4 regions of the Parageobacillus sp. VR-IP genome follow, and region 4 is predicted to be linked to each of the others. Evidence: predicted binding sites of a transcription regulator. Region 4 holds the regulator's gene; each other region holds the start of a gene.
The links. The regulator Rex, encoded in region 4, represses fermentation and respiration genes when NADH is low (regulators of the CRP and FNR family bind a similar motif). The targets are predictions, from matches to a motif close to TTGTGAAATATTTCACAA.

Region 1 (7,403 bases), on a different contig from region 4:
CGATTCCTGTATAAACGGTCACTTCCCTGCCATAATAAATTTGATTCACATAATCTACTTCCATATGGATAATCACCATTCTCCAATTCTTAAAGGAAAGATCGGGAGTAAACATTTTAAAAATTTCTTCCCTCCCGGCTTCAAACCATACCGGAATCGTCGTGTTGTTAATATGGCCGACGCCGTCTGTTTCGGAAACTCTTGGGACAATGACAGTTGTAAACATTGACAACCTCCATTCCCTGATTTTTAAAAAATGTAACTCGTTCTAGCTAGGCAAGAGGCAGCTCCGATCATTGCGATAAATAAGGTTTTACGGCAAACGAACTGTTCCAAATAAAAACGCAAAGGAAAGCCGGATCAGGCTTCCCTTTTCTTCACCGTAGCACAGCAGGCCGTTTCTATCAATATTTTTCCTGCTCATCCCTCTATCTTATTTCGGCTCCGTCACCACACCTTTAAAAGCGGATTGGTAAATCGTCCGTATATCGTCTTCCAATAACGGCAGCGGGCTGCGCGCCAGCAATCGTTTTTGCTGGGCGGCATCTTTCGTTAAGCTTTCCAATGCGCTTTCCGGGATGTTAAAGCCGCCGAGCGTTCTTGGGATGCCGACATCGCGGACGATTCGCTCCAGCTCTTCGACGCATTTATACGAAGCTTCTTCTTCAGAAAGAAAGCTCGAGTTTCCTCCCAGCGCATTCAAAATATCGGCCATCCGCTTCGTGCAGCTTTTGCGGATGTACCCCATCACATACGGAAGCAATACGGCGTTCGATTCGCCGTGGGCGATATGAAATTGCCCGCCTAACGGATAGGCGAGTGCATGCACTCCTGCGACCCCGGCGTTAAAAAACGCTAAACCGGCTAAATAGCTGCCATTGCTCATATCGATCCGCGCCTGCTTATCTGCGCCGTTTTCCACCGCTTTGCGCAACGACCGCGCGATCAAACGAATTGCTTGAAGCGCTAAACCGTCTGACGTCGGGCTGGCATTAACAGATACATACGCTTCGACCGCGTGGGTTAGCGCGTCAATTCCTGTTGCGGCCGTCACCCGCGGCGGGACGGAAACGGTTAATTGCGGATCGACAATGGCGGCATCCGCCAATAAGTAGTCGTGAGTAACAACGTCTTTCGTTGTCTCTAACGATAATACGGAAATGTTCGTGACCTCCGATCCCGTTCCGGATGTGGTCGGAATTAATATTTTCGGCAAGCCTTTTTTTTCAATCTTTCTTGTTCCTGTCAAATTTAAATATTCGGCAACCGAGCCCTCGTGTGCGGCAAGCACCGCAGCCAGTTTCGCCAAATCCATCGCGCTGCCGCCACCGACGCCAATGACGAGGTCAAATTGGCCTTCCCTGGTAAAAGCGACCACTTTTTCCCCCGTTTCTAACGGCGGCTCTGGTACGACATCCGTATAAACATGAACATCATAGCCCTTTTCCTGAAGCGGTTTTGTTACTTGCACGACAAGGCCGATTTTCTCTAGCACCGGATCGGTGACAACTAATATCTTTTTCGCGGAAAACCGCTCCACTTCCGGGACTAAATGATCTAGCGCTCCCCAGCCGACATAGCTAAGTGGTGTAAATACGATGCGTGCGACTGACATTTGGTTCTTGCTCCTTTCTTATTCGTAATATCCTCCCGTAGACTTGCGAAACTTTTTAAATTGTTCGGCGTCATGCCCAAACCATACTTGTGACTTTGTTTCCTGCGCGATACGGCGGATTCGTTCAACGGTGTTCATATAACCGAGCGAGTCGTAAATAATACCTGGCGGCTTAATTGGCGGACCGTAGCTTTCCGCTGTGTAAATCGCATCAGAAGCGAGAATAATCCCTCCCGTTTCCGGCAACTCCACATGCAGCCCCAGCATTCCCCACGCATGTCCACTGCCAAAGTTTAAGACTTTCACCCCTTCCGCAAGGAGGATGTTATCCTCATGCCGCTTGACCGTCCGCCATTGCAAATTATTTTTTATCCATGCATCGATATCCGCCCAAATATATGCTCCTTCTTTTTGATTTCTTGCATAGCATTGCAATGCCCCGTTAAACTCATCTTCATGAACGATGATCGTTGCGTTTGTAAACATTTCTAAACATCCGGCATGGTCTAAATGCAAATGAGAAGCGACTACGTAGCGAATATCCTCCGGTCTTACTTTCAGCTGTTCCAGACGGTTATGCAAATAGCACTCCTCAGTTGCCGTCCACGGGAACATTTGCTGCGTCGATTCTGCCCATCGTCCTTGAGGTCCCATTGAATTAGGATTACAAGAGGTATCAAATAAAATTTTTCCCTCTGGATGATCAATCAGCACCGTATAAATAGGAAATTCCACAAACTCTGTTTGTGCATTTGGATTATGAATCGTTGCTGGATTATGCATCGCGATCATCCAATTTTTATCCATCCTCATTCTCCCGTTATCCATCACATACAATTTAGGACGTGCTTTGATCACATTCGCCATTATTGATCCTCCCCCTTGTCAAAATAATGCTCCTTCTTCATCAGGACCAACCGGTGTACAAAAAATGCTTTCAATATCGGCCTCTCCCCCCCTTTTTTGTCTTGCAAGTCCTATGCCACCTCGTAAAAGCCTGATTTATCTAGCAAAAACTGATAGGCATGCTGAAAAAAATCACCACTAACAAAGGAGAAACCATAGTGATAGCGAAATGAATAAATTGTGACCGTTTTCACCACTCGGTGAAATCATTCACCGTTTTTAAAGGAGAGATCGGATGATGGCCATCATCGCTTCCGAAATGCTCGAACATATTTTTTCCTCCATTCATAACGGGATCATAGTGATCGACAAGCATAACCGCATCGTCTTTTTAAACAAGGCGGCGAAAAAATTGCTGCATATCGAACACGATCACTGGAAAGGAAAAGATATTCGTGGTTTCATTCCGACAACCCAGCTTCCACATGTAGTAGAAACGGGAGAAAGCACCATTGGCGTCAAAGTGAACATCGCCGGACGGGCCTGTTTGGTCAATCGCACGCCGCTCTATTGCGACGGCAAACGCATCGGCGCGATCGCTGTGCTGCAAGATATTTCGGAAATGGAGCATTATCATCAACTGTCTAAAAAAATGGAAACGATTATCGAATTTTCCACCGATGGCATTTATGTCGTCGATGGAAACGGAGTTACGCTCATGGTCAATTCCGCCTATGAAAAGATCACCGGATTTCGCCGCGAGGAATTGATAGGGAGACATATGGAGGAACTGGTTGGTAAAGGATACTTTGACCAGTCCGTTTCCCTTCTCGTTTTGCAACAAAAACAGCGTATTTCCATTTTGCAAAAAATCGGCGGCAAAAAAGATGTGATCGTCACGGGAAATCCGGTTTTCAACGACCAAGGGGAAATTGACATGATCGTCACAAGCGTCCGTGATATTTCCAAGCTGAACGAGCTGAAAATGGAGCTGGAAAAAGCGAAAAGTTTCTCACAAATGAGCCAGCATCGCTACACCTTTTCCACTAGCGACAGCGATGAGCAAATCATTTGCCGCAGTCCCCTCATGAAAACGCTTATTCACAAGGTCGAACAAATCGCCGCCTATCCTACGACCGTGCTGCTCACTGGGCCATCCGGCGTAGGAAAAGAAGTGATCGCCAATATGATTCATCATCTTAGTCCGCGGAAAGATCAGCCGTTTATTAAAGTCAATTGCGCCGCGATTCCCGAGACACTGCTTGAATCCGAGCTGTTCGGCTATGAAAAGGGTGCGTTCACCGGCGCGCAAGCAAGCGGCAAAATCGGCTTATTTGAGCTGGCGGACCGCGGAACGATCATGCTTGATGAAATTGGGGAAATGCCGCTATCCTTACAGGTGAAATTATTGCGCGTCCTGCAGGAAAAACAAATACAGCGCATCGGCAGCCGCCATGCAAAAAAACTCGATATCCGTATTATCGCGGCGACAAATCAAAACTTGTCTGAACTGATCGCGTCTGGAAAATTCCGCTCCGATCTATACTATCGCTTGCAAGTGATCGAACTATTTATCCCTCCGCTGGCGGAACGCCCGGAAGACATCGAACCACTTTTAGACCATTATTTTACATTTTATTGCAAGCTCTATCGCATCCACAAGCGGCTTTCTCCACGCACAAAAGCGGTTTTGCAGCAATACCATTGGCCCGGTAATGTCAGAGAGCTGAAAAATTTAATGGAAAGCTTGGTCGTTTCTGTCCCTGCCCGATACATTGAACCAGATGACCTCCCAACTCATATTCGCAGTCGATCAGACACCTCCTCCTGCCTCACGCTGAAAGAAAAAGTGGAGCAGTTTGAAAAGCGGCTTGTCTATGAAGCGATCGAAAAATCCCCATCGCTGCGAAAAGCGGCGGAACGGCTGGGAATCGATCACTCCACGCTGATCAAAAAGCTAAAAAGATGGAAAAAAACAGAAACACCGCGGCCGTATTAATATGGCGCGGTGTCATCTTGTTCAATTTGTCCGCAAATCCCCTTATTTCCCATCATTCACGCTTTCGCTGTTGCAAAATTTTCTTCTAGAAAACTTTCCTTCTACTTCTACCATTCAAAAATGCCTTATTTCCTTATTAGTCCTTGTACCGCCTCTTCCATCTCCTTCATCAACTCCCTTACAAGCTCCTGAGCCGGTATATTCCTTGCCAAACGATGCCCTTGCCCCGCCCACAGAGACATCATTTGCGGGTCATTGGCCTTGGCCGAAGCGCTGCGAAGCGGTTTTGTCATATGATGAATATGAGGATACGCTGCAGGAGCAAGCGCGTCATATTCAGTAAGAAAACGGTTGACTAGCCCACGCGCAGGACGGCCGGTAAACGCACGGGTGATGGCGGTTGTTTGAAACTGCTGGTCGATAAGGGCGTTTTTGTGCAACGGACTCGCTCCGCTTTCCGGACAGCGCAAAAACGCTGTCCCTAATTGGGCGGCACACGCCCCCGCCGCCAGTACCGCGGCAATATCGCGTCCGTGCATAATGCCGCCAGCGGCAATGAGCGGGAGGTCTACTGCCTCGCGAATTTGCTGCAGCAAAACAAGCAAACTTACATTCTCATCCACTGTTTCGTCATTGCGAAACGTAGCGCGGTGTCCTCCCGCTTCCGGCCCTTGCACACATAGGGCGTCCGCTCCTTGCCCTGCCGCGATTTGCGCTTCGGTTTTGGAGGTAACGGTTACAATGACAAAGGAGTCATTGTCTTGTAGTTTGCTGATGATCTTGGACGAAGGGCAGCCAAACGTAAAACTGACGACAGGAACTTTTTCTTCATACAAAACTGTAAGTTTTGCTTCCCAATCATCATCATCCCATTTAGGCTCGCCAAGGGATACTCCTAACCGCTTTGCCTCTTCTTCCAGCATCTCTTTGTAGCGGCGCACCGCTTTCTCATCTGCATCATCCTCGCTTGGTACAAACACATTAACGCCAAATGGCTGATCAGTCAGCGCTCGAAGCGCGGCAATTTCCTTTCGCATTTCTTCCGCTGTTTTATAACCGCCGGCCAAAAAGCCAAGTCCTCCTGCTTCGGACACTGCCGCAGCTAACGCCGGCGTTGAAACCCCGCCGGCCATTGGCGCTTGAATAATAGGAACAGAAAGGGTGTGTAACATCGCTTCTCCTCTTTCCTTGTATATTTTGTATATTTGCTGCCTAATAAAACAATTCACAATATGTCAGCGAAATTCCTGCTAAAAAAGAACAACTAAATTTGCTGTTCATCAAAGGTGATTGGGGTTTATTGATCTAGCCTTTTAAAGCAGATGCGCCGGCACGAAATGCACCGGCGCGCACAGAAAAATTAGTTCCAGTTCGCAATGCAAGGTAATGGATCTGGTTTTTGACAGGTGCTAGTTACATAATAGTGTTTTTCTTTCGCAGAAGCCTCTAAAAGTCCCTGCATAATATCTAAAACATGGTAAGCCATTTCACCATTCGCTCGATGAGGTCTATCTGTTAAAATTGCATTTGCCATATCTGCGACACCAAGTCCTCTACAGTTATCAATATATCCATGCGTAAGAGAAACCTCTCTCCAATCTTTGTCATCTGCCCTTCTCACATAAACAGGCCCACCAAATTCATTTGGATTGGGTACGATGATCGAACCTTCTGATCCGTAAATTTCCATATGTGGGAGTTTAGCCCCCCAAACATCAAAACTTGTAATCATTGTTGCGATAGCTCCATTTTCAAAATCAATGACCCCAGCAACATGTGTAGGCGTATTTACTTGAACTTTTTTGCCATACTTCGGTTTACTTGTAATGGTGCGTTCCGGAAACGTAATTCGGGCAGAACCTGTTACCCTTTTTACCGGACCTATTAAATTAATAAGAGTAGTTAAATAATAAGGTCCCATATCAAACAGCGGTCCCCCACCAACGTCATAATAAAATTCTGGGTTTGGATGCCAGCTTTCATGTCCATGATTCATCATAAAAGCAGTTGCCGCCACTGGCTTGCCAATCCAACCGTCATCAATAAGTTTGCGGCATGTCTGAATTCCTCCTCCAAGAAACGTATCTGGCGCAGCACCTACCCGTAACCCTTTTTTTCTTGCAAGCTCAAGAATCTTTTTCCCCTCTTCCCTTGTAATGGCTAAAGGTTTTTCTACATAGATATGCTTACCTGCATTGAGCGCCTGTAAACAAACTTCTGCATGGGCTTTTGGAACAGTGAGATTAACGACAATTTCAATTTCTTCGTCTGCTAGTAATTCTTCCACCGTACAAGCTTTTGGCACGTTATACTCTTCTGCTTTTTTCTGCGCTTTTTCAATATCAATGTCCGCACAAGCAACAACTTCCAACGAATCAAATCGTTTTGCGGATTTTAAATAAGTTCCACTTATATTTCCACAACCGATAATTCCTACTTTTACTTTTCTCATAAACCAGCACCCCTTCTATTTTTTATTTATTGACAACAAAAAGCTATTGTTCTTCTAAGCGTTTTTACGTTCCTACTTTTAAACCTAAATTATGTTCGACAAAATCACGGCATATTTTCAAACTGTTGTAAGGAGTACTTGTTGACTGATCGATTTCAACTGTTATCCATCCATCGTAATGGATATTTTTGAGAAACGTAATGATGGAATGAAAATCAATGATACCCAAACCCAATTCACAAAAAACAGGCAATTCTTTATCGGATGTTAAGACACTAGTTGCTTCCTGTGGTGTTACATCCTTAATATGTAGATAAGCAATCCGATCTTTGTATCTTTTCATAATAGTAAGCGGATCCATTCCTGCCTTGGCTAAGTGGGCAGTATCTGGACAAAAGAAAACATAGTTAGGATCTGTTAACTCCATGATAACGTCAATCTCATTCTCATCTTGTATTTCCGTTCCAAGGTGTGGGTGAATACATGCTTTC
Region 2 (7,403 bases), on a different contig from region 4:
TTCACATGGGGTGTTTATGTCAATTGGATCCACTATCGCAGCAAGTTTAGTACCAGAAAATCGCAGAGCTAGTGCTATTTCCATTATGTTCACAGGTCTCACCGTAGCAACTATTACGGGTGTACCTTTTGGCACATTCATTGGGCAGCAGTTCGGCTGGAGGCTTGCTTTTATATTTATTGTTGTTGTCGGCATTATTGCTTTCATCGCTAACAGTATTCTTGTTCCATCGAATTTACGAAAAGGTGCTCGTACTACATTTGGCGATCAGTTCAAACTTTTGACAAATGGTCGTTTATTACTTTTATTTATTATTACGGCTTTAGGATATGGAGGTACATTCGTTGTCTTTACGTATTTATCTCCACTTCTTCAAGATATCACTGGATTTAATGAGAAGACAGTTGCTGTTATTCTACTTATCTATGGAGTTGCCATTGCGATTGGTAACGTGATGGGTGGAAAGTTGTCTAATCAAAATCCGATTGGTGCATTATTTTATATGTTTATTGTGCAAGCCATTGTGCTCTGTATCTTAACATTCACGGTTCCATTTAAAGTAGCTGCATTAATTACGATCATCTTAATGGGATTGTTAGCTTTTATGAACGTGCCGGGACTGCAAGTATATGTAGTAATGCTAGCTGAGCGTTTTGTACCGAGTGCAGTAGATGTGGCTTCTGCGATTAATATTGCAGCATTTAACGCTGGAATCGCAATTGGATCCTACCTGGGTGGTGTAATCACCGATTCGATTGGGCTTATTCATACACCGTGGATAGGAGCATTAATGGTTCTAGGAGCTGTTATCTTAACAGATTGGAGTCGAGCCCTAGAGCGAAAAGATCAAAAAAAGTGTAGCGTAGAATTTAGATAAAGAAGGAAAGAAATTCGAAAAACCCGATCTTTCAACATACGTTTACAGAATGCAATGGCTATCAACTATGCTTGCTTTCTTTGTCGGTAAAATTTAATCGATAAACCAAAATTATGAAATGTTGTTTGAAGGGAGGTGACAGATACTTACGTAGACAGCAATACAGTTCGAATCCAATTTCAATTCATAACAATTAGGAGGTCAATTTATGGTCGCAAAAAATTTACAAGATACAACTACTCTGCATAACGGTGTAAAAATGCCCTGGTTTGGTATCGGGGTGTTTAAAGTAGAAGAAGGTCCCGAGTTAGTTAATGCTGTGAAAACAGCCATTAAATATGGTTATCGCAGTGTTGATACAGCAGCTATTTATGGAAATGAAGTGGGAGTCGGACAAGGTATTCGTGAAGGAATGAAAGAAGCTGGTATTTCTAGGGAAGATCTATTTGTGACATCGAAAGTTTGGAATACCGATTTAGGATACGAATCTACAATCGCAGCCTATGAAACGAGCTTAAATAAACTTGGTTTAGAGTATCTAGATTTATACCTTATTCACTGGCCTGTAAAAGGTAAGTATAAAGATGCATGGAGAGCATTAGAGACTCTTTATAAAGAAGGACGAGTAAAAGCTATTGGAGTAAGTAATTTTCAAATCCATCATCTTGAAGACTTGATGAAAGAAGCAGAAATTAAACCAATGGTGAACCAAGTGGAATACCATCCACGTTTAACCCAAAAAGAACTTCAGTCGTTTTGTCAGAAACATGGAATTCAGCTAGAAGCTTGGTCTCCATTAATGCAGGGTCAATTACTAGATAATGAGGTTCTACAAGAGATCGCAAATAAGTATAACAAATCTGTTGCTCAAGTCGTTTTACGTTGGGACTTACAAAACGGCGTTGTAACCATTCCAAAAACTACAAAAGAACATCGCATTGTTGAAAACGCATCGGTATTTGATTTTGAGTTAACGGAAGAAGATATGGAGCGGATTGATGGCCTGAATCAGAATCATCGAGTCGGTCCAGACCCAGATAATTTTGACTTTTAATAGAAAGCAGACGGGTATGGATATATTCCAACATCTATATCTTTTTTATAAAAAAGAAAGATGAGGCTTGGTATTATCCCCTACAGGTAGAAAGTAAAAAAGAGAACATTTGATATGATGTTCTTAGGAGTCTATCTGGGAAGGGAATTTTTATGGCTAAAAAAGGGCAGTTAATAATCAGCTAACTCAGGAACCTATTTCGATTCTCTTTCGATCTGATATTTCTCATGTCGAATTAATCCAATAAGATATTCAAGAATTTCCTTACGGTTAGTAGAATCCATCTTATTAAGCCCTCCAGTATTTTTAATGTGCTTAGAAAGCCTGTCACATCAACCTTTAGAGGATTTTTTGTTAGTGTCATTCTGGTGCCAAATTTGGTGCCCAAAATGGTGCCATTCGATAAATTCGGTATAACCTAGTGAATGTTGAAATTAGGGAAACCTTGATATATCAACATTTTTCGAATGTAAAAAGGTCTTATCTTTCTTAAGTAAAATTCATAAAATCTCCTGTTTCATCTTGACAGGGTGGAGGTCGCTGGTTCGAGCCCAGTCGGAATCATCATAAAGAAACCCGAACTCAAATGTGGAGTTCGGGTTTTGTGTTTTTTTACGGTATGTTTTTGCGGTGAACGTTGCGTTAAAATATTGAATTTGGCTGGCACTGTTCGCCATTTCGGTATGCTCCATCAGAAACAGAAAGAAGGTGTCCCGATTTGGGACACCTTCTGTTTTATATTAGTTCGGCAATCTTAAGTCATTTTCTTTAATTTTTCCAGCCTTTTTAAGGATATAATAGATTGCATATGAGATTGCACCTGGCACAAGTACGTAAGTGACGAGCATTGCTGGAACAATAAATCCAGCATCATATGTTGTTAACAGTTGTAACGGAGCTACAAAAGAGCTTAATCCCATACCTGCAATCTCTTTTCCTGCTTCAATTTTGAAGACTAACGCGGAGATTGGCCCAACAATCGCACTGGCAACTACTGTTGGCAGTAAGATGTATGGGTTTTTTGTAATGTTAGGTAATTGTACTTTAGGAGTACATACACCTTGGGCCAAAATCCCGCCAAGTTGATTTTCTTTCCAAGATATGATAGAGAATCCGATGAAGTGCGCCACACAGCCTGCTAAAGCTGCTCCTCCTGCAATGCCGTTTAAATCTAAGGCCATCGCTAATGCCACGGATGATGCCGGTGAGATTAAGAACAATCCCCAAACGACAGCTAAAACGATAGACGAAAGCAGTGGGTTACCTGCAGTTGATGATTTAATCATCTCGCCTGCCATTGTTAAAACAGGAGCGATTACATGTGATAACCATACCCCGGCCAATCCAGCTATTAACATGGTTCCTAATGGAACAATCATCATATCGAGAGCTGTTTTTCCGCTTATTCGTTTGCCTACATAAGTTGCAATCGTAGCCGTCAGCAGTGCTCCAATTGGTTCTCCTGATTTAATGAGAACACCTGCATCTGTAATGCTTAATGCACCTGCCCCGACTGCTGCTGCAATCATTGCCGAGAAGATGACAAGGGCGTTTGCACCCAGCATTAAGGCAATTCCCGCACCGATTGCTGGTGCCATCAGACTAATCGAAATCGTACCAATTTGTTCAAGTGCATCAATTCCAAAGTTTGTTCCTATGTTTTTAATAAGTAAACCAATACCGAGCGTAACAAAAATTCCTTGTGCAATTCCTGTTGAAGCTTTAAAAATTCTTGGCATCACATACACTTTCATAAGAAACTCCTTCTTTCCAGAAGTTTTTCACAAAGCAACTTACACAATGGATAAAGCCTCTTGTTTATAGCCGATGCTTTCCATGTATTTTCGCAATATAGCATTGGATTGTCTGAACTTTGCTTTCTCTTCTTCCGTTAAGCGAAGCTCGACAATTTCTTTAATTCCTTCGCGAGTAATAACGGCAGGAACGCCTGTGCAAATATTTCTTTCACCGTACTCCCCATCCAACACGCAAGATAGGGCGATGATTTTATGGTCGTCATTGAAAATCGATTTTGTAATAAAAGCTAATGCATTTCCGATACCGTAGTAAGTGGTCCCTTTTCTTTTTAAAATCTCAAAACCTACTTTTCTAACTTTCTTGACAATTTGATCTAAATCGATTTCACCAAGTTCTTCTTTTCGTTCCTCTAAAATTTCTAGAAGTGGCTTGCCACCTACGTAAGTGTGAGACCAGACCGCAAATTGCGAATCACCGTGTTCACCCATCATGTAGCCGTTAATACTTCTTGGATCGACATCTAAAATTTCGGATAAAAAGGTTTTTAATCTCGAAGAATCTAACGAAGTGCCTGTTCCAATCACTTTATTTCTTGGTAAGCCGGATAGTTTCCAAACATGATATGTGATAATATCAACTGGGTTGGAAGCTATTAAGAAAATGCCATTAAAACCGCTCTCCATAATTTGTGGAATGATATCTTCCATAATTTTAGCGCCAATTCCAAGTGTATCTAGGCGAGTTTGTCCCGGCTTTGGCGGTGGGCCGGCAGTAATAATAGCCACATCGACATCTTCTAAGTCGTTGTATGATGCAGGACGAACTTTTGTTCTTGAAGTTGTAAAATCAATGCAATGTGATAAATCTAAGGCTTCGCCTATAGCGCGTTCCTTGTTGATATCGACCATTAATAATTCTTCACAGATTCCTTGATTAATGATTGAGTAAGCTGCGCTTGAACCTACTAGACCTGTACCGATGATCGCCACTTTTCTTGTTGTTTTTCCCATCTCGGTCACTCCTTAGAAAATTTCTGTTTTTGTGAAATATTTCACATAATGCTCCAAAAATATTTTTGTTTGATAATTATTTGTGAATAATCTCACATTATCATTTTAAAGTTATTAAAACTAAATTTCAATGATATATAGCGCTTACAATTTGAATAAAATTTGAATAAAAAAAGCATATTTTTAATATTAATATGATTATATTATAAAAATTTTATCATGCCGAAAATTAGTTTATATAAAATGGCCTCTTGCTTCTTTATCTCGATTTGTATTCTCTTTTTCATCATTGGTAGGATGTTTTAAAATACAAGAGCTAAAAGCACATGGAATATTGGAACCCAATAAAATTCAGTTAAGATGAAGAAGATAAAATTTAATGGTTGAAGTGGGTGCTGTGAACAAAACGATTGATGTAGATTGGGGCGGACAAAATGGATTTTGGATGAATCTTTAAAGAAAGCCCTAAACTTCAATACTGCCATTGTATATCTGATTGATGGGAAACAGCAATTCCTCTGCCAATCAGCTTTTCTTTTATGGCGAGCTGATGGATGTATGCATTATGTCTTGCAATAAATATGTAATGACATCGTTTTTATGTTTCTTTTCATCATTAGTCTGTATAAGGACTGGCTATATAAATAGAATGGTTATGGAAAAGTGGTTATTCTACCATGCGAAAAAAATTTTACTACAATAGGCAAGAGTGCTTACTGACTGGGGAACGTTATTAGATTTTGTTCGTTACCAAAACGAGGTGTTTATTGTAAAATAAATATGGTGTTCCGTCATGAAAAAGCAGACGATGGATTGTCATGTGACGTTTTCGGATAAAATGGATGATTTTTCGCGAAGCGGGGGGAGTGTAATGGAACAACATCATTTTCATTTAAAAGCGGAATGGGCTGGTGGAAGAAATGGCAACGGCTTTATTGACGCTGGTCAGTTGAAGACGAAAGTATCCGTTCCATCAGAAATGGATGGTCCGGGAATTGGAACAAACCCAGATGAAATGTTGTTAGGTGCAGCAGCAACATGTTATTTAATCACGCTTGCGGCGATGTTAGAACGTTCTTCCATTCCGGTCGATGAACTCACAATGGAATCGGAAGGAATTGTGGAGGTAGAGCGGGGTGTGGTCACGTACAAAACGATCATTCATCGTCCTGCGATTACATTGTCTGCTGGAGCGACGGACAAAGATGTCCAAAAAGCGGCGCTTCTTACGGAAAAAGCAGAAAAAAGCTGCATGATATCAAGAGCGATAAAAGGAAATGTCGAGGTGAAATTAGAAGCGGATATACGTATTTCACCAAATGAATGAACAGAAAAGTAAAGAGGGAAAAGCGATGTATGCAAATGATGTGATTTATCAAGAATTAGTGCAAATTTGCGGGAAAGAAAATGTCCTGCGCGATGAACCAATGAAATATCATACGTTAGTGAAAATCGGCGGCAAGGCGGATTTTCTTGTCTGGCCGACGACGTATGAACAAGTCGTTGACGTTATTCGACTAAAAGAAAAATTTCAGATTCCTTTTACGTTGCTTGGCAACGGATCGAACGTGATCGTCCGCGACGGTGGCATTCGCGGTATTGTTATGCAGTTAAAACATCTTGCGGAAATAAAGGTGGAAGGAGAAAAAATTATCGCGCAAAGCGGTGCCGACATTAAAACCGTTTCCCGATTCGCCTTGGAACATAGCTTGACAGGACTCGAATTTGCCTGCGGTATCCCTGGCTCTGTCGGCGGCGCGATTATGATGAACGCGGGAGCCTACGGCGGGGAAGTAAAAGACGTGCTGGACCATGTGAAGGTTGTCACGCAAAAAGGCGAGCTAAAGACGATGTATAAAGATGATTTGCAATTAGGCTACCGCACGAGCATTATCAGCAAGACGCACGACGTTGTGCTTGAAGTCGTGTTTCAGCTCGAAAAAGGCGATCCGCAAAAAATTAAAGCAAAAATGGACGACTTAACGTTCCAGCGTGAATCAAAGCAGCCGCTCGAGTACCCATCGGTCGGCAGCGTATTTAAACGGCCTCCTGGATACTTCGCGGGCAAACTCATTCAAGACAGCGGCCTGCAGGGAAAAGGAGTCGGCGGGGCGGAAGTATCGACGAAACATGCTGGTTTCATTATTAATAAAAACAACGCCACCGCTTCCGATTATATTGCAACCATTGAAATGGTGCGGAGGACGGTAAAAGAGAAATTCGGCGTTGATCTTGAATTAGAGGTGAAAATTATCGGAGAGGATATAAAACAGCAACAACAATAACAGAAATTCAGTCCGAACTCACAAACGAGTTCGGATTTTTTGTTGCGGAAAAGAAATGAAAAAGAGAATAATAGACAGAAAAAAGCAAAGCCCCCAAGTGGGGCTTCGTTTCAAAGCTGCTTCTAGTTTTTATACCCAGCCGCGCGCTTTCATCGCCTCTGTGATTCGTTTTAACGAAATGATGTAAGCGGCTGTGCGCAGATCGGTTTCATACTCTTCCGCTGCTTCATAAACGGCGTGGAAGCTTTGCACCATGATGTCCGTTAATTTTTTGTTCACCTCTTCTTCGCTCCAGTAATAGTTCATTAAATTTTGCACCCATTCAAAGTAGGATACGGTTACGCCGCCTGCGTTCGCAAGAATATCAGGGATGACGATAATTCCTTTCTCTGTGAGGATGCGGTTTGCATCCGGAGAGA
Region 3 (7,403 bases), on a different contig from region 4:
CGTAAACTGTTTTCCTGAGAAGTTCGCGCTCCGTCCCATATAGGAACCTGGCTGGTCTGCTTGCAAAATTAATTGTGTTTCCATCCCATCCATCGCATATTTTTGGCCGCCTAACTCCGGCACCCAAAACGAGTTCATCGGACCGACGGATGTCAGTTTAAACTTTACGGGAACGTCTTCAGGAATATTGACGTAATTCACCGTTTCAATATGTTGGTCCGGATAGCTGAAAATCCATTTCCAGTTTGCTGCGGTGACATGGATTGTTAACGGCTCGACATCATGGCGCTGCGGTTTTTCCAGCGCAAACGTCGCTTTCACCGTTGGAATTGCCAACACAGTGACAATAATAATCGGAATCGCCGTCCATACGATTTCCAAGAGCGTGTTTCCTTCTTCATCCGGTGGCTCATAATCGGCATTTTCCGGCTTTTCCCGATATCGAATGAGCACAACGGCAAACAATACAAATACGACGGCAATAATCAATAACATGAAGCCAATCGACCACATAATTAAGTCGTATTGTACTTTTGCGACAGGTCCTTTCGGATTTAATACCGCTATGTTTTCACTGCATCCGCTTAACAAAAGCAACAAGGACAAGGGAAGCCACGCAAACCATTTTCGCCCCCGTTGTTTTTCCTGCTTCATTCCGCTCGCTTCCTCCTTTTATGGCACATAGTCCAACTATCATCCTCATAATAAATGAATATCGATAACCTATATTTCTACCATATCAAAAGTGAAAATAGTTGAAACCAACAAGAAGGGGATTTCATAAATTCGAAACATATTTGTCACAAACCATTCAACAATTGTTCAATAAATATTCACGGTTATGGCTAAAAAATGAAATTTACCCAGTCAAAGCCCTTTCAAGAAAAATAAACCTTCCCCACTAATCAGGGAAGGTTAAAAAGAACGGCCTAACCGCACCTTAAGCTGTTTGCGCAGACGCGGATTTAACGTTTGCCACATCCATGTTTCATATAGTTCTTTTTTCTCGGTAAATGATAAATAATAGCGCTCACCTGCCTGCTGACGCGCTCTTTCGGTGACATCGTACAGTGAAAGCGCCGCCGCCACCGATATATTAAAACTTTGGACAAATCCATACATCGGAATCATAAACGTCGCATCGGCGGCACGAAGCGCCTCCTGCGACACACCGCTATGCTCGTTGCCAAATAAAAGAGCTGTCGGCCGTGACACATCGATGTCAGAAAGAGGAATCGTCCCTTCTCCAAGATAGCTGGCATACACTTGATATCCTTTTGCCTGCAAATCGCGAATCGCCGTTATAATATCCGGTTTTTGATAAAGCGTCAGCCATTTATCGGCATGCCGCGTCACAAGCGGGCTCGGCTGAAACGAGGCTTTCCCGGTGACGACATACACATCCTGCACACCAAACGCTTCCGCTGTCCGCAACACCGCCGCCTGGTTGTGCGGATCATCGACCGCTTCGGTCAATACCGTCACGTAGCGTGTCCGCTTTTGAAGTACTTCATACATTCGTTGAAGACGCTCCGGTAAAATCATTTCCCAGATAAGGCGATTTTCTTCCGTCAGCAACCCTTCTTCTTGCAGCTGTTCAATGAACGTTTTTGCTGCTTGTTCGTTCATTGCCATCACCTTCATTCCGCATTAATTGATTAGAGCGAATTTCATTATACAAAATGTGAACCTCCCCGACTAAATCAAAAATTCTATTCGGGACATCCATTGTCTTCAATACAGCTGTACTTACGCTGTTTTTAACGTTTTTATCGTGAAAAGTAATGGTTTCCCAAACCCAATCGTTGTTTTTATAAATTTTCATTTGCGCTTGGTTTCGGGATAAACGTTGAAACATATTCCCTTTATAAAAAACGGGAAAAGCATGATGATCAACTCGAAAAGACGGAGTTTTTTTCGTAAACCTCTTGCTTTGGAAAATCGCCTTCATTCATTCATTTTCCCAATTTTCGAGGTTGGAATAATAACTTTTTTACGTCTCCGAACGCCTTCGCAATCGCCGTTCTTCGAAAATTAAGAAGGAAATTTATAAAAATGATCCGTAAAATTATATTTCGGGAAAGGATTGGTTTTGGTTCGATGGATGAGCTTTTCGACTGCCGGGATCACTTGTTTGTTATTTAAATGTTTCAGATGATCAAACTCTTTTTGAATCACATCGGCAATAAACGCCAACGCCTCCCGATAGATGGTTATCGTTGGTTCGAATGTTTTTGCTCCGTGAGAAATAATTTTGTTTTTTATCGTTTTGGTTTTTTCCAAGCTAACTTTTCCTATCAAACAAACCTTTTATCCGAACATTTGTTTTGCGTCTTTATTATAAAATATTTTATATTTAGTTGAAAGAGGTCGATTTTATAAATTTTACATCTTTAAAAAACATCCCTCGACGAACCCCTCCTAAATGTTTAGCATTATAGAAGGGGAATGCGTTGACGGTTTCGGTTCAAGTACGCGGGCAAATTGCGCCCGCAAATTGCCAAAATGAATTCCCCCATGGTGGAGCATACTAAATACAACAAGATCAATAACTACATTCCGATTTTGTTAATTTTATTAATATTATTACAATAATAAAAACAACGACTATTTACCATATAAATACATTTACAAATACTTATAAATTATGTACCATATTCATGTAAGCGTTTTACAAAATGTTTTGGATATAATCACCGTTGTCCTGACGGATGGGAGGAAACAAAGATGCAAATGGCAAAAAATGAACAAAAACTGCATCGCGGACTAGAGGAGCGACATATTTCGCTGATGTCCCTTGGGGCTGCAATCGGAGTCGGGCTATTTCTCGGCTCTGCAAATGCCATCAAACTAGCGGGACCGGCGATTTTACTTGCATATGCGGTAAGCGGCGTGGTTATGTTCTTTATTATGCGCGCGCTCGGAGAGATGGCCGTGGAAAACCCAGTGGCCGGTTCATTCAGCCGCTATGCGCACAACTATCTAGGACCGCTTGCTGGTTACTTAACCGGATGGAACTATTGGTTTTTATGGGTCGTTACTTGTATCGCGGAAATTACGGCTGTCGGCATTTATATGCAGTTTTGGTTTCCGGACACGCCAAGATGGATATGGGCGCTGGCCGCTTTAGTCTTGATGACATTGATCAATTTCCTCGCTGTCAAAGCGTACGGGGAATTAGAATTTTGGTTTGCCCTTATTAAAATTGTTACGATTGTATTTATGATTGTCGTCGGTTTTGGCATGATTTTGTTTGGCATCGGCAATGGCGGAGTCGCCACCGGCATCAGCAACCTTTGGAAACATGGCGGATTTTTCCCGAACGGCATTACCGGCGTATTAATGTCCTTGCAAATGGTAATGTTCGCTTATTTAGGAATTGAAATGCTCGGCGTCACAGCCGGCGAAGTGAAAAACCCGGAAAAATCGCTCACCCGGGCCATTAACACCGTATTTTGGCGCATTTTAATTTTCTATGTTGGTGCACTGTTTGTCATTATGTCGATCTATCCATGGAATGAAATCGGACAAAAAGGAAGCCCATTTGTGCTGACGTTTGAAAAAATCGGCATTCACACTGCTGCGGGGATCATCAACTTTGTCGTGTTAACCGCGGCCTTGTCTTCCTGCAACAGCGGCATCTTTAGCACCAGCCGAATGCTCTTTAACCTTGCCGAACAAAAGGAAGCGCCGCCTTCTTTCGCCAAATTGACAAAACGCGGCATTCCTGGAATCGCACTGATCGTCACAGCCATCGCAATGCTGTTTGGCGTTTATTTAAACTATGTTTCCGAAAAAGTATTTCAATGGGTAACGAGCGTTGCCACATTCGGCGCGATTTGGACATGGGCGATTATTTTGCTGGCGCAATTGCAGTTCCGCAAACAATTAAGTCCAGAAAAACAACAACAATTAAAATATAAAATGCCGCTTTACCCTTACAGCTCTTATGTTGCTCTCGCCTTCCTCATCGGAGTTACCGCTTTGATGGGCTATTTCAAGGATACGCGAATCGCTCTCTACATCGGACCAGCCTGGCTTATCTTGCTCGTTGCCGTCTATTATGCAAAAGGCATGCATAAGCGTCATGCCCGCGCTTCTGAGGAAAAACAAGTCAGCTAAACAACCGTCTCCATCCCTATAAAAGGGATGGAGATTTTTATTTTTCACCTCCTTCTTCATGTTTATTGCTTCTTTTTCTCGATCTGTTATATCGTTATATCATCATTTATTTCATATTGCTCAATATTTCACAAACTATTCAATAATAGATGGTTATAGTCATCAAAAAATGTAATATTGTATAGACGAAAGCTGTTATATTATTTTTATCAGCCTGTTATATTTACAGGCGATTGGGAGGGGATCTGTTATGAAACAAACCACTGTTGTATTAGACCCTTGGCGAAATTTTAAAGGGTCAAAATGGAAAAAGTCCATTGATGTCCGTGACTTTATTTTAAACAACGTAACTGTTTACTATGGGGATGAATCATTTCTAGAAGGACCTACAGAAGCAACAAAAAAACTATGGGAACAAGTGATGGAATTGTCGAAACAAGAGCGCGAAAAAGGCGGCGTTCTCGATATGGACACATCTGTTGTTTCGACCATCACTTCCCATGGACCAGGTTATTTAAACAAAGACTTAGAAAAAATCGTTGGTTTTCAAACAGATAAACCGTTTAAACGCGCATTAATGCCGTTCGGCGGCATCCGCATGGCACAGCAATCATGCGAAGCTTACGGCTATAAAGTAAGCGACGAAATAAAAAAAATTTTTACGGAATATCGCAAAACACATAACCAAGGTGTATTCGATGTTTACACCGAAGAGATGAAATTAGCGCGCAAAGCCGGAATCATCACCGGTCTTCCAGACGCGTACGGACGCGGCCGTATTATTGGCGACTATCGTCGTGTAGCATTATACGGCGTCGATCGTCTGATTGAAGAAAAACAAAAGGATTTGAAAAATACTGGCGCAAGAACGATGACAGAAGACATTATCCGTCTTCGTGAGGAAATTGCTGAACAAATTCGCGCGTTAAACGAATTGAAACAAATGGCATTAAACTACGGTTACGACATTTCCAAACCAGCGCGAAACGCACACGAAGCATTCCAATGGCTCTATTTCGCTTATCTTGCCGCTATTAAAGAACAAAACGGCGCAGCGATGAGCTTAGGACGCGTTTCTACCTTCTTAGATATTTATATCGAACGCGACCTACAAGAAGGTACACTAACAGAAAAAGAAGCACAAGAACTTGTCGACCATTTCGTAATGAAATTGCGCCTCGTCAAATTCGCAAGAACGCCGGAATATAACGAACTATTTAGCGGCGACCCAACATGGGTAACAGAATCGATCGGCGGAATGGCTATCGATGGTCGTCCGTTAGTAACGAAAAACTCGTTCCGCTTCCTTCATACGTTAGATAACTTAGGACCTGCGCCAGAACCAAACTTAACGGTACTTTGGTCGAAACAATTACCGGAAGCGTTCAAAGAATATTGTGCGAAAATGTCGATCAAAACAAGCTCGATTCAATATGAAAACGATGACTTAATGCGCGTTGAATTTGGCGATGACTACGGAATTGCCTGCTGTGTATCGGCGATGCGAATCGGTAAACAAATGCAATTTTTCGGAGCGCGCGCCAACCTTGCGAAAGCATTGTTATATGCGATTAACGGCGGCGTCGATGAAAAATTAAAAATTCAAGTTGGCCCTGAATTTGCGCCAATTACCTCCGAATATTTAGATTACAATGAAGTCATGCGTAAATTTGATCAAGTGCTTGAATGGCTTGCCGAACTTTATATTAATACGCTTAATGTCATCCATTACATGCACGACAAATATTGTTACGAACGAATTGAAATGGCGCTTCATGATACCCACGTTTTACGTACAATGGCAACTGGTATTGCCGGGCTATCGGTCGTCGTCGATTCGTTAAGCGCGATCAAATACGCAAAAGTCAAACCGATTCGCGATGAAAACGGCATTGCCGTTGATTTTGAAATTGAAGGCGACTTCCCGAAATACGGGAATAACGATGATCGCGTCGACCAAATTGCAGTTGATTTAGTCGAACGTTTTATGACGAAATTGAAAAAACATAAAACGTATCGCGATTCGAAACATACGCTATCGATTTTAACGATTACATCAAACGTCGTATACGGGAAAAAGACAGGCAATACACCAGATGGCCGCCGCGCCGGCGAACCATTTGCCCCGGGAGCGAACCCGCTACACGGCCGCGACACAAAAGGAGCGCTCGCTTCGTTAAGCTCTGTCGCGAAATTGCCATATGAACATGCATTAGATGGCATCTCGAATACGTTCTCAATCGTACCGAAAGCGTTAGGAAAAGAAGAACAAACCCGTGTTCGTAACCTTGTCGCCATTTTAGATGGTTACATGGAAAAAGGCGGGCACCATCTCAACATTAACGTGTTGAATCGTGAAACGTTATTAGATGCGATGGAACATCCAGAAAAATATCCGCAATTAACGATTCGCGTCTCTGGATATGCCGTCAACTTCATTAAATTAACTCGCGAACAACAAATTGACGTCATTAACCGCACGTTCCACGAAACGATGTAACTATCTTCCCCCTCCTTCTTGAGAGGAGGGGATTTCTCTTAGGAAGGTGATCATCCTATGAAAGGGTTTATTCATTCGATTGAAACATGCGGTACCGTCGACGGCCCAGGCCTTCGTTATGTCCTCTTTACACAAGGATGCGTGCTGCGCTGTCAATATTGTCATAACGCTGATACATGGGAAATTGGAAAAGGAAAAGAAATGACCGTAGAAGAAATTATCGAGGATGTGAAAACGTACTTGCCGTTTATCAACGCCTCCGGCGGCGGAATTACCGTCAGCGGCGGGGAACCTTTGTTACAAATCGACTTTTTAACCGAGCTATTTAAAGCATGCAAACAACTGGGCATTCATACAGCGATCGATTCATCAGGGGGATGCTACACGACGGAAGCGTCATTCCAGCAAAAATTAAATGAATTGCTTTCCTATACGGATTTAATTTTACTTGACTTAAAACATATCGATGAAAAAAAACATCGGAAACTGACGGGAAAAACAAATAAACATATTTTACAATTTGCTCGGTTTTTGTCCGAAAAAAACGTTCCTGTTTGGATTCGACATGTTCTCGTTCCAACCATTACAGACGACCCTAATGACTTGCGCCGTCTCGCTGCTTTTATCCGTACGTTAAACAACGTCAAAAAAATTGAAATTCTGCCATATCATAAATTAGGAGTATACAAATGGAAGGCACTTGGATTGAAGTACCCTTTGGAAGAGATTGAACCTCCTTCGGAAGAAAGCGTGCAAATGGCACAGCGAATTCTAAATGGAA
Region 4 (7,403 bases):
ATACAACTTCTTCATTTCCGCGCTAGTTAGTTCGCTTTTATTCGCCATCGTCCATATGGAACTTGAACACCTGCTCTTGTACGCAGCAATGGGATTTACGTTTGCCTTTCTTTATGCGAAAACGGGACGCATTTTCGTTCCGATTTTCGCCCATGTTACCATGAATACGTTCGTGGTCGTCATACAAACATTGTTTGCTGATGAAATTGAAAAAATAATGCGGCAGACAGAGCAGATACAACTCATTATTGGGGGCTTTTAAACAATGAAAGGGACGCCATTACAATTTGGTTTTTTCTATTTTCTGATGGGAGTGCTATTTACTTACTTGTCCATTCAAAGTGCAAAAGATACGATTTGGAACTTTTTCACGATCTTCCTTGCCATCCTGGCTACGCTTGATTTTGGAGCAGCAATACGTCTATTCGCACTCCACTTTCGCAATAAACCTCCCGTTTGATTTCACGGGAGGTTTTCTTGTTCCTGTTGCGCCAATAGCACTTTGCGGTAAGCCATCTTAGAAATCCAAATGCTTGCCTCATATAAAATCGAAAGCGGAATCATCACGATGACTTGCGATAATACATCCGGCGGCGTAATGACCGCAGCTACAATCAGCAAGGCCAAATAAGCATATTTTCGTATTTTGATCAATAACATTGGTGTAATCAAACCAAGTCTTGTGAAAAACATCACTACTACCGGCAGCTGAAAGACAATGCCAAACGGCAAGATGAGCTGAAGCAAAAATTCAAAATATTCATTAATGCCGATGACTTGATGAATGCCCAGGCGTTCCGCCAAATTTTGCATAAAACGAACGACAAACGGAAATAAAACAAAATACGCAAAACTAACGCCAGCGAAAAAGAGAACAATCGAAATAGGGATATAACTTAAAGTGACCTTTCGCTCTTTTTCATACAATCCCGGACTGACAAACGCCCAAAGTTGATAAAGCAAAACCGGAGCAGTAAGAACAAAGGCAATGACAAAAGCAAACTGAAAATAAATTTTGATCGGATCTGTCAAACGAAACGCATTCATCGTCAATTCTTTTGCTTCATCCGTCCGCTGCAAATATAAAATGACCGGTTCTACAAAAAAGAAGCTTCCTATCAAAGCAATGCCAAAAAAAACAAGAACAATGATAAGCCGTTTTCGCAACTCTCCTAGGTGCTCATACACCGACATTTCTTTATCGTTCATATGTCAACCATCCTAACTCATCATTGGTCGGCTTTTTTTTCATCCTCATCGGCTAATCCTTTCGTCGCATCCTTAAATTCGCGGAGCGATTGACCGAGCGACTTGCCCAATTCTGGAAGTTTTTTTGTTCCAAACAATAATAAGATGACAAGCACGATTAATAAATATTTCACGTTTTATTCTCTCCTTTTATTCAAGCGGGTAGTTTTTCAAAAAATAAACGAGCGACTGCAATTCGACCGCTAAGTCAATATGATGGACGCGAATATGCTTGGGTACGTTCAAGCGCGCTGGTGTAAAATTTAAAATTCCTTTAATTCCTCTTTGGACAAGACGGTCGGTAATCCACTGAGCAACATGGGCTGGCACCGTTAAAATTGCTACTGGAATCCCCTCGTGAAGACGGTCTTCCAATTCATCCAAATGATAGACAGGCACCCCGCCGACTTCTGTACCGACTTTCCTTTCATCTACGTCAAATGCCATCACAATTTTCGTATTATTGTTTTTCGAAAAATTATAATTTAAAAATGCGGTGCCTAAGTTCCCGACTCCAAATAGTGCGACTTCCGTTACCTCATCTTGATCGAGCGTTTTCCGGAAAAATGACAGCAAATAGTTGACATTATATCCGTATCCCTTTTTGCCAAGCGCGCCAAAATAGGAAAAATCGCGGCGGATCGTCGCAGGATCGACTTTGACCGCCTCGCTCAGTTCGGCAGAAGAAACGCGTTGTTTCCCAGAAGCGTGTAAATTTTTTAAAAAACGATAATATAACGGCAAACGTTTGGCCGTTGCTTGCGGAATTTTTGGCTGTTCATTGCTCATTGATGAATCCCCCAGCACTTCTTTTTTCGCGTTGATAATGTCCTGACTTTCCACCTTTTTTCTCTACCAAATAGGTTGGGCCAATAACCATTCCTTTATCTAACGACTTACACATATCATATACTGTCAGCGCACATACAGAGGCTGCCGTTAGCGCTTCCATCTCCACCCCCGTGCTTCCCTTCGTTTTCACCGTTACGGTAATCAACAATTGATACAACGCTTTTTCTTCTTCGACATGCCAGGCAAACTGAATGTCGACACCTTTTAGCATAAGCGGATGGCACATTGGAATGAGATCGGCTGTTTTTTTCGCTGCCATAATACCTGCCACTTGCGCAACGGCAAGCACATCCCCTTTTTCGATCGTGTGGTTTGTCATTTTTTCATAAATTTCCTTATTTACTGTCACACTTGTTTGCGCGACCGCTATGCGAACCGTATCCTCTTTGTTCGTAATATCGACCATTTTTGCCCGGCCTTGTTCGTTGAAATGGGTAAATGATGACAACATAATCTCCTCCACTTATAAACTATACACTATTTTTCGTCATCTGTCTTTTATCGTTTTATTGCGATAAGAAAGTCACTTACGCTACACTATTATTGTCAAACGAGAGGTGAAAAACAATGATCATTTTACAAGTTAACCAACTGACAAAATATTTTGGCGCTGACCTTATTTTATCGAATATAAAATTAGAAATACAATCAAAAGACCGTATTGCTCTTGTTGGGAGAAACGGAGCCGGGAAATCGACCCTATTAAAGATCATTGCCGGTGAAATGTCTTACGATAGCGGGGAGATTATTAAACCAAAAGAAGTAACAATCGGCTATCTTGCCCAAGACAGCGGGCTTCACTCTTCGTTGTCGATTTGGGAAGAAATGATGACGGTATTCGCCCCGTTAAAGGTGATGGAGAAGCAATTGCGAGCGATGGAAATGCAAATGGGCGATCCCAATCTGCTTGCAGACGTTTCCCGTTATGAAAAACTATTAAAAGACTATGACGCGTTGCAAGAGCGCTATAAAGAACAAGGTGGTTACCAATACGAAGCTGATATTCGCTCCATTTTACACGGTTTGCAGTTTTCTAAGTACGATTATATGACGACTCCTGTCCAATCGCTAAGCGGCGGACAACGAACGCGGCTGGCGCTCGGAAAATTGCTGTTAATGAAGCCCGATTTGCTTATTTTGGACGAGCCGACCAACCATTTAGACCTCGAAACATTAACATGGTTGGAGCAATATTTACAAACGTATCCTGGCGCTATTTTAATTGTATCGCATGACCGCTATTTTCTCGACAAAGTAGTCACCCAAGTATACGAACTGTCACGTGCAACATTAAAGCGGTATAGCGGCAATTACAGCCGTTACCTGGAGCAACGGGCGGAGGAATACGAACGGGAACGAAAACTATATGAAAAACAGCAAGAAGAAATTGCAAAGCTGCAAGATTTTATTCAGCGCAATATTGCCCGCGCTTCGACAACCAAGCGCGCGCAAAGCAGAAGAAAACGGCTCGAAAAAATGGAAAGAATGGAGAAGCCGATCGGGGACGAAAAGGCTGCTTCGTTTTCCTTCGAAATCGAGCGGCAAAGCGGCAATGACGTGTTAATCGCTGAAGATGTCGCAGTGGGATACGATGCGGATCAGCTAATTTTTCGCAATGTCCGCTTTCGCATCACGCGCGGGGAAAGCGTCGCTTTGATTGGACCGAACGGAATCGGCAAATCCACGTTGCTAAAAGCGATTGTCAATAAACTCCCGCTACAAGCAGGGCATTTCCGCTACGGCTCGAACGTACAAATCGGCTACTATGACCAAAACCAGGCCGACTTGTCCTCAAATAAGCGCGTGCTCGATGAACTTTGGGATGAATTCCCTGACAAAACGGAAAAAGAAATCCGCACCGTGCTCGGAAACTTCTTATTCTCTGGGGATGATGTGCTAAAGCACGTATCGGAGCTAAGCGGCGGGGAAAAAGCAAGACTGGCGCTTGCCAAATTGATGATGCAAAAAGCGAACTTCCTTGTTTTAGACGAACCGACCAACCATCTTGATTTAGACAGCAAAGAGGTGCTCGAGAACGCCTTAATTGAATACCCTGGAACGATTTTATTCGTCTCTCATGACCGCTACTTTATCAATCGCATCGCCACGAAAATATACGAACTTTCTAGTGATGGAATTACCGAATATTTAGGTGACTATGACTACTATATCGCCAAAAAAGAAGAAATGCTGGAACTCGAACGTCTCGCTGCTGCGGAGCAGCGGCAAACCAATGCGAACCTTCCTGGTGGAGAATCAACGAAAAAATTGAATTATGAACAAGAAAAAGAAGCAAAAAAACTAGAGCGGCAGCGCAAGCGCCGCATTGAAGAAATCGAAGCGGAAATTGGCGAATTAGAACAACAAATTGCGCACGTGGAAGAACAATTATGCGATCCTGACATTTACCAAGATCATGAAAAAGTGCAACAGCTGACAAAAGAGAACGAGGAAATGAAACAAAAACTGGATCTATTATTAGTGGAATGGGAAGAACTTCATACACTGAAATAACAAAATACACAAACATCCACCCGTTATGAACAGGTGGATGTTTTTTTAGTTAATCACATACCCACAAACTTATCCCCAATTTTATTCCCGTTATTCAAGTTATTCACCGGTTTTTCCACATTATCCACAAAAAATAGGGGGGTTATGTAAAAAAAACTGTGATTATTTCTTCCCTGATATCATAGAGATTTTTCTATTTTTCCACAATATCCACAACTTGTGGATAAATATATGCACAACCTTTATTTTTTTAATAAAAAAACGGACTTCTTCCAAGAATAAATCCTGAAAAAAAGCCCGTATCATTCCCCTTATTCTAACTCCAGGCCTGGGTTTGCATTTAATGCCATATCCGCCCGTTTTCCTTGCATATACAATACGGTTCCGGCCGCCGCGATCATTGCCGCATTATCAGTGCATAATGATAACGGCGGTATCACCAGCTCAACGTTGTCTAATTTCGCCATTTGTTTTTGTAATTCTGTCCTTAATCCTCGATTAGCGGCGACCCCGCCTGCAAGCAACACTTGACGAACATGATATTCTTTTGCCGCCTGGATCGTTTTGGTCACCAGCACATCGATGACGCTGGCCTGAAAGCTGGCTGCCATATCTTTTGGATCTATTTCTTCACCGCGCTGTTTGGCGTTATGCAGCGTATTTAATACGGCCGATTTCAAACCGCTGAAGCTGAAATCATACGATCCTTCTTCGAGCCAGGCCCGTGGCAAATCGATTGTTGCCTTTCCTTCCTGGGCAAGACGGTCAATATGAGGCCCGCCCGGATAAGGAAGGTTTAACGCTCTCGCCACTTTATCATATGCTTCTCCTGCCGCGTCATCCCGCGTTTCGCCAATCACTTGAAACTTTCCATGTTTCTCCATATAGACGAGTTCCGTATGTCCACCAGAAACAACAAGAGACAACAACGGAAATTTCATCTCAGCAACAAGACGGTTGGCGTAAATATGTCCTGCGATATGATGAACGCCGACTAGAGGAATATTATAGGCAAATGATAACGCTTTTGCCGCGTTGACCCCGATTAACAGCGCACCGACTAATCCTGGGCCTTGTGTTACCGCAATCGCGCTTAACTGTGAAAAAGAAACACCCGCCTTATTCATCGCTTCTTCAATCACAAACGTAATCTGCTCGACATGATGGCGCGATGCGATTTCCGGCACGACGCCGCCGAATCGTTTATGACTTTCCATTTGCGAGGCGACGATATTGGATAAAATTTCTTTTCCGTTTTTCACTACTGCCGCTGCTGTTTCATCGCAGCTCGTTTCAATTCCAAGCACATATATGTCATGATTCATGATAAATTCACCCACATTACTAGCGCATCTTCTAAATTATCTGGATAATACTGTCTACGAATGCCACCATTGCGAAATCCTAATTTTCGATATAACGATTGGGCGACATGATTAGAAACACGAACTTCCAATGTCATCGTTACAGCCCCTAGCTGTTTGGCCGTTTCCATCAATTTGCGCATGAGCGCTTCTCCTAATTTTTTGCCGCGAAATTCCGGCAATACCGCTACATTCGTAATATGCGCCTCATCGATCACTACCCACATCCCGCCATAACCGATAACGCGGCCGCGATGCACCATGACAATATATTTGGCATAGCGATTGTGAACAAGTTCATTATAAAACGCTTCCCTGCTCCAAGGAGTAGTAAACGAGGCACGCTCTACTTGCAACACAGCATCAATATCATTTAACGTCATGGATCGAAATTGAATATCCATCCCCATGTTTATTTTCCCCTTCTTGTTTGGCAAGCCATTTGGCTTCTGCTTCGGCCAAACGAATGTAATTCGGTACGAATGCATGTGCATCTTCCCGCTCTTTTTTCTTTCCAAGGAACGCTAGTTCGCTTGGCCGCGGCAATTGTAATGCAGCGGGAGCAAAATGGGAGTATTCGCCCAAGTGCCGCTGAAAAATATTTTTATATAGAGCAACATCTGTCCCGATAAACAGCACCGCTTCTTTTCTTGCTTTTAACTCGCTAGCCCATTCTTCCGCCAGCACAATTCGATCATGTTTTATACATTCGAGTTCTGTCCCATTGTAACGGTATAATCCGGTGTAAATTTGCCCTCTTCGAGCATCAAAGAACGGAGAAATGGCACCCGAAAAATACCGGCCATTAGCCGCCAGCACCTCTAAACTAGATACCCCGACGATTGGAATGTTTAAAGACCATGCTAGCGTTTTTGCAATCGTCACACCGATGCGTACCCCTGTATATGAACCTGGTCCTCTTGCGACAGCGATTAAATCAAGCTCCTGTGGAGTAACGCCACAATGTTTCATCAATGATTGGACCGCAGGCATAACACGCGTAGAATGGTCTTTCTTGATGTTGGTTGTTATTTCTCCTTTTACAACGTCATCCTCCACTAACGCAATTCCCATTACGACATTGGATGTATCAATCGCCAATATTTTCATGCTTCCAAAATCTCCTTACATAACTGTTCATACCGTTCTCCCATTGGTTCCATTACTAATTTACGCTGATGATCTCCATGATGAAACAAATAAATGTTTAATCTTTCTTTTGGTAATTGCGTCTTGATAAGGTGTGCCCATTCAATAACAGTGACTCCATCTCCTTCAAAGTATTCATCAAAGCCAAGGTCCTCCATCTCATCCTCTAGACGGTACACATCCATATGATAAAGAGGAAGGCGCCCTTGATATTCTTTTACGATCGTAAAGGTAGGACTATTAATCGTTTTTTCAATTCCCAGTCCTTTTGCCAAT

Region 1: ahlS (AhlS family quorum-quenching N-acyl homoserine lactonase) is a predicted target of Rex. The motif match lies at 2,700-2,717, and genes of this name have one in related genera.
Region 2: HT574_RS01640 (L-lactate dehydrogenase) is a predicted target of Rex. The motif match lies at 4,729-4,746, and genes of this name have one in related genera.
Region 3: pflB (formate C-acetyltransferase) is a predicted target of Rex. The motif match lies at 4,239-4,256, and genes of this name have one in related genera.

What each region holds. Positions count from the first base shown of each region.
Region 1 covers NZ_JABVYQ010000003.1:254,540-261,942, reverse strand. The annotation lists gene HT574_RS09300 (acyl-CoA thioesterase) at 1-226, opposite strand, end outside; gene HT574_RS09295 (iron-containing alcohol dehydrogenase) at 434-1,615, opposite strand; gene ahlS (AhlS family quorum-quenching N-acyl homoserine lactonase) at 1,634-2,482, opposite strand; gene HT574_RS09285 (sigma 54-interacting transcriptional regulator) at 2,757-4,460, shown strand; gene HT574_RS09280 (nitronate monooxygenase) at 4,586-5,632, opposite strand; gene HT574_RS09275 (Gfo/Idh/MocA family protein) at 5,821-6,912, opposite strand; gene HT574_RS09270 (sugar phosphate isomerase/epimerase family protein) at 6,977-7,403, opposite strand, start outside.
Region 2 covers NZ_JABVYQ010000001.1:293,336-300,738, forward strand. The annotation lists gene HT574_RS01625 (MFS transporter) at 1-877, shown strand, start outside; gene HT574_RS01630 (aldo/keto reductase) at 1,086-1,931, shown strand; gene HT574_RS01635 (PTS sugar transporter subunit IIC) at 2,672-3,685, opposite strand; gene HT574_RS01640 (L-lactate dehydrogenase) at 3,725-4,699, opposite strand; gene HT574_RS01645 (OsmC family protein) at 5,571-6,026, shown strand; gene murB (UDP-N-acetylmuramate dehydrogenase) at 6,052-6,984, shown strand; gene HT574_RS01655 (Glu/Leu/Phe/Val family dehydrogenase) at 7,114-7,403, opposite strand, start outside.
Region 3 covers NZ_JABVYQ010000002.1:491,480-498,882, forward strand. The annotation lists gene qoxA (cytochrome aa3 quinol oxidase subunit II) at 1-654, opposite strand, end outside; gene HT574_RS07905 (TrmH family RNA methyltransferase) at 916-1,629, opposite strand; gene HT574_RS07910 (hypothetical protein) at 2,035-2,283, opposite strand; gene HT574_RS07915 (amino acid permease) at 2,734-4,122, shown strand; gene pflB (formate C-acetyltransferase) at 4,373-6,622, shown strand; gene pflA (pyruvate formate-lyase-activating protein) at 6,680-7,403, shown strand, end outside.
Region 4 covers NZ_JABVYQ010000016.1:728-8,130, reverse strand. The annotation lists gene HT574_RS19400 (CPBP family intramembrane glutamic endopeptidase) at 1-262, shown strand, start outside; gene HT574_RS19395 (YdiK family protein) at 266-460, shown strand; gene tatC (twin-arginine translocase subunit TatC) at 463-1,209, opposite strand; gene HT574_RS19385 (twin-arginine translocase TatA/TatE family subunit) at 1,230-1,382, opposite strand; gene HT574_RS19380 (redox-sensing transcriptional repressor Rex) at 1,399-2,037, opposite strand; gene moaC (cyclic pyranopterin monophosphate synthase MoaC) at 2,027-2,548, opposite strand; gene HT574_RS19370 (ABC-F family ATP-binding cassette domain-containing protein) at 2,668-4,614, shown strand; gene tsaD (tRNA (adenosine(37)-N6)-threonylcarbamoyltransferase complex transferase subunit TsaD) at 4,926-5,939, opposite strand; gene rimI (ribosomal protein S18-alanine N-acetyltransferase) at 5,936-6,388, opposite strand; gene tsaB (tRNA (adenosine(37)-N6)-threonylcarbamoyltransferase complex dimerization subunit type 1 TsaB) at 6,348-7,088, opposite strand; gene tsaE (tRNA (adenosine(37)-N6)-threonylcarbamoyltransferase complex ATPase subunit type 1 TsaE) at 7,085-7,403, opposite strand, start outside.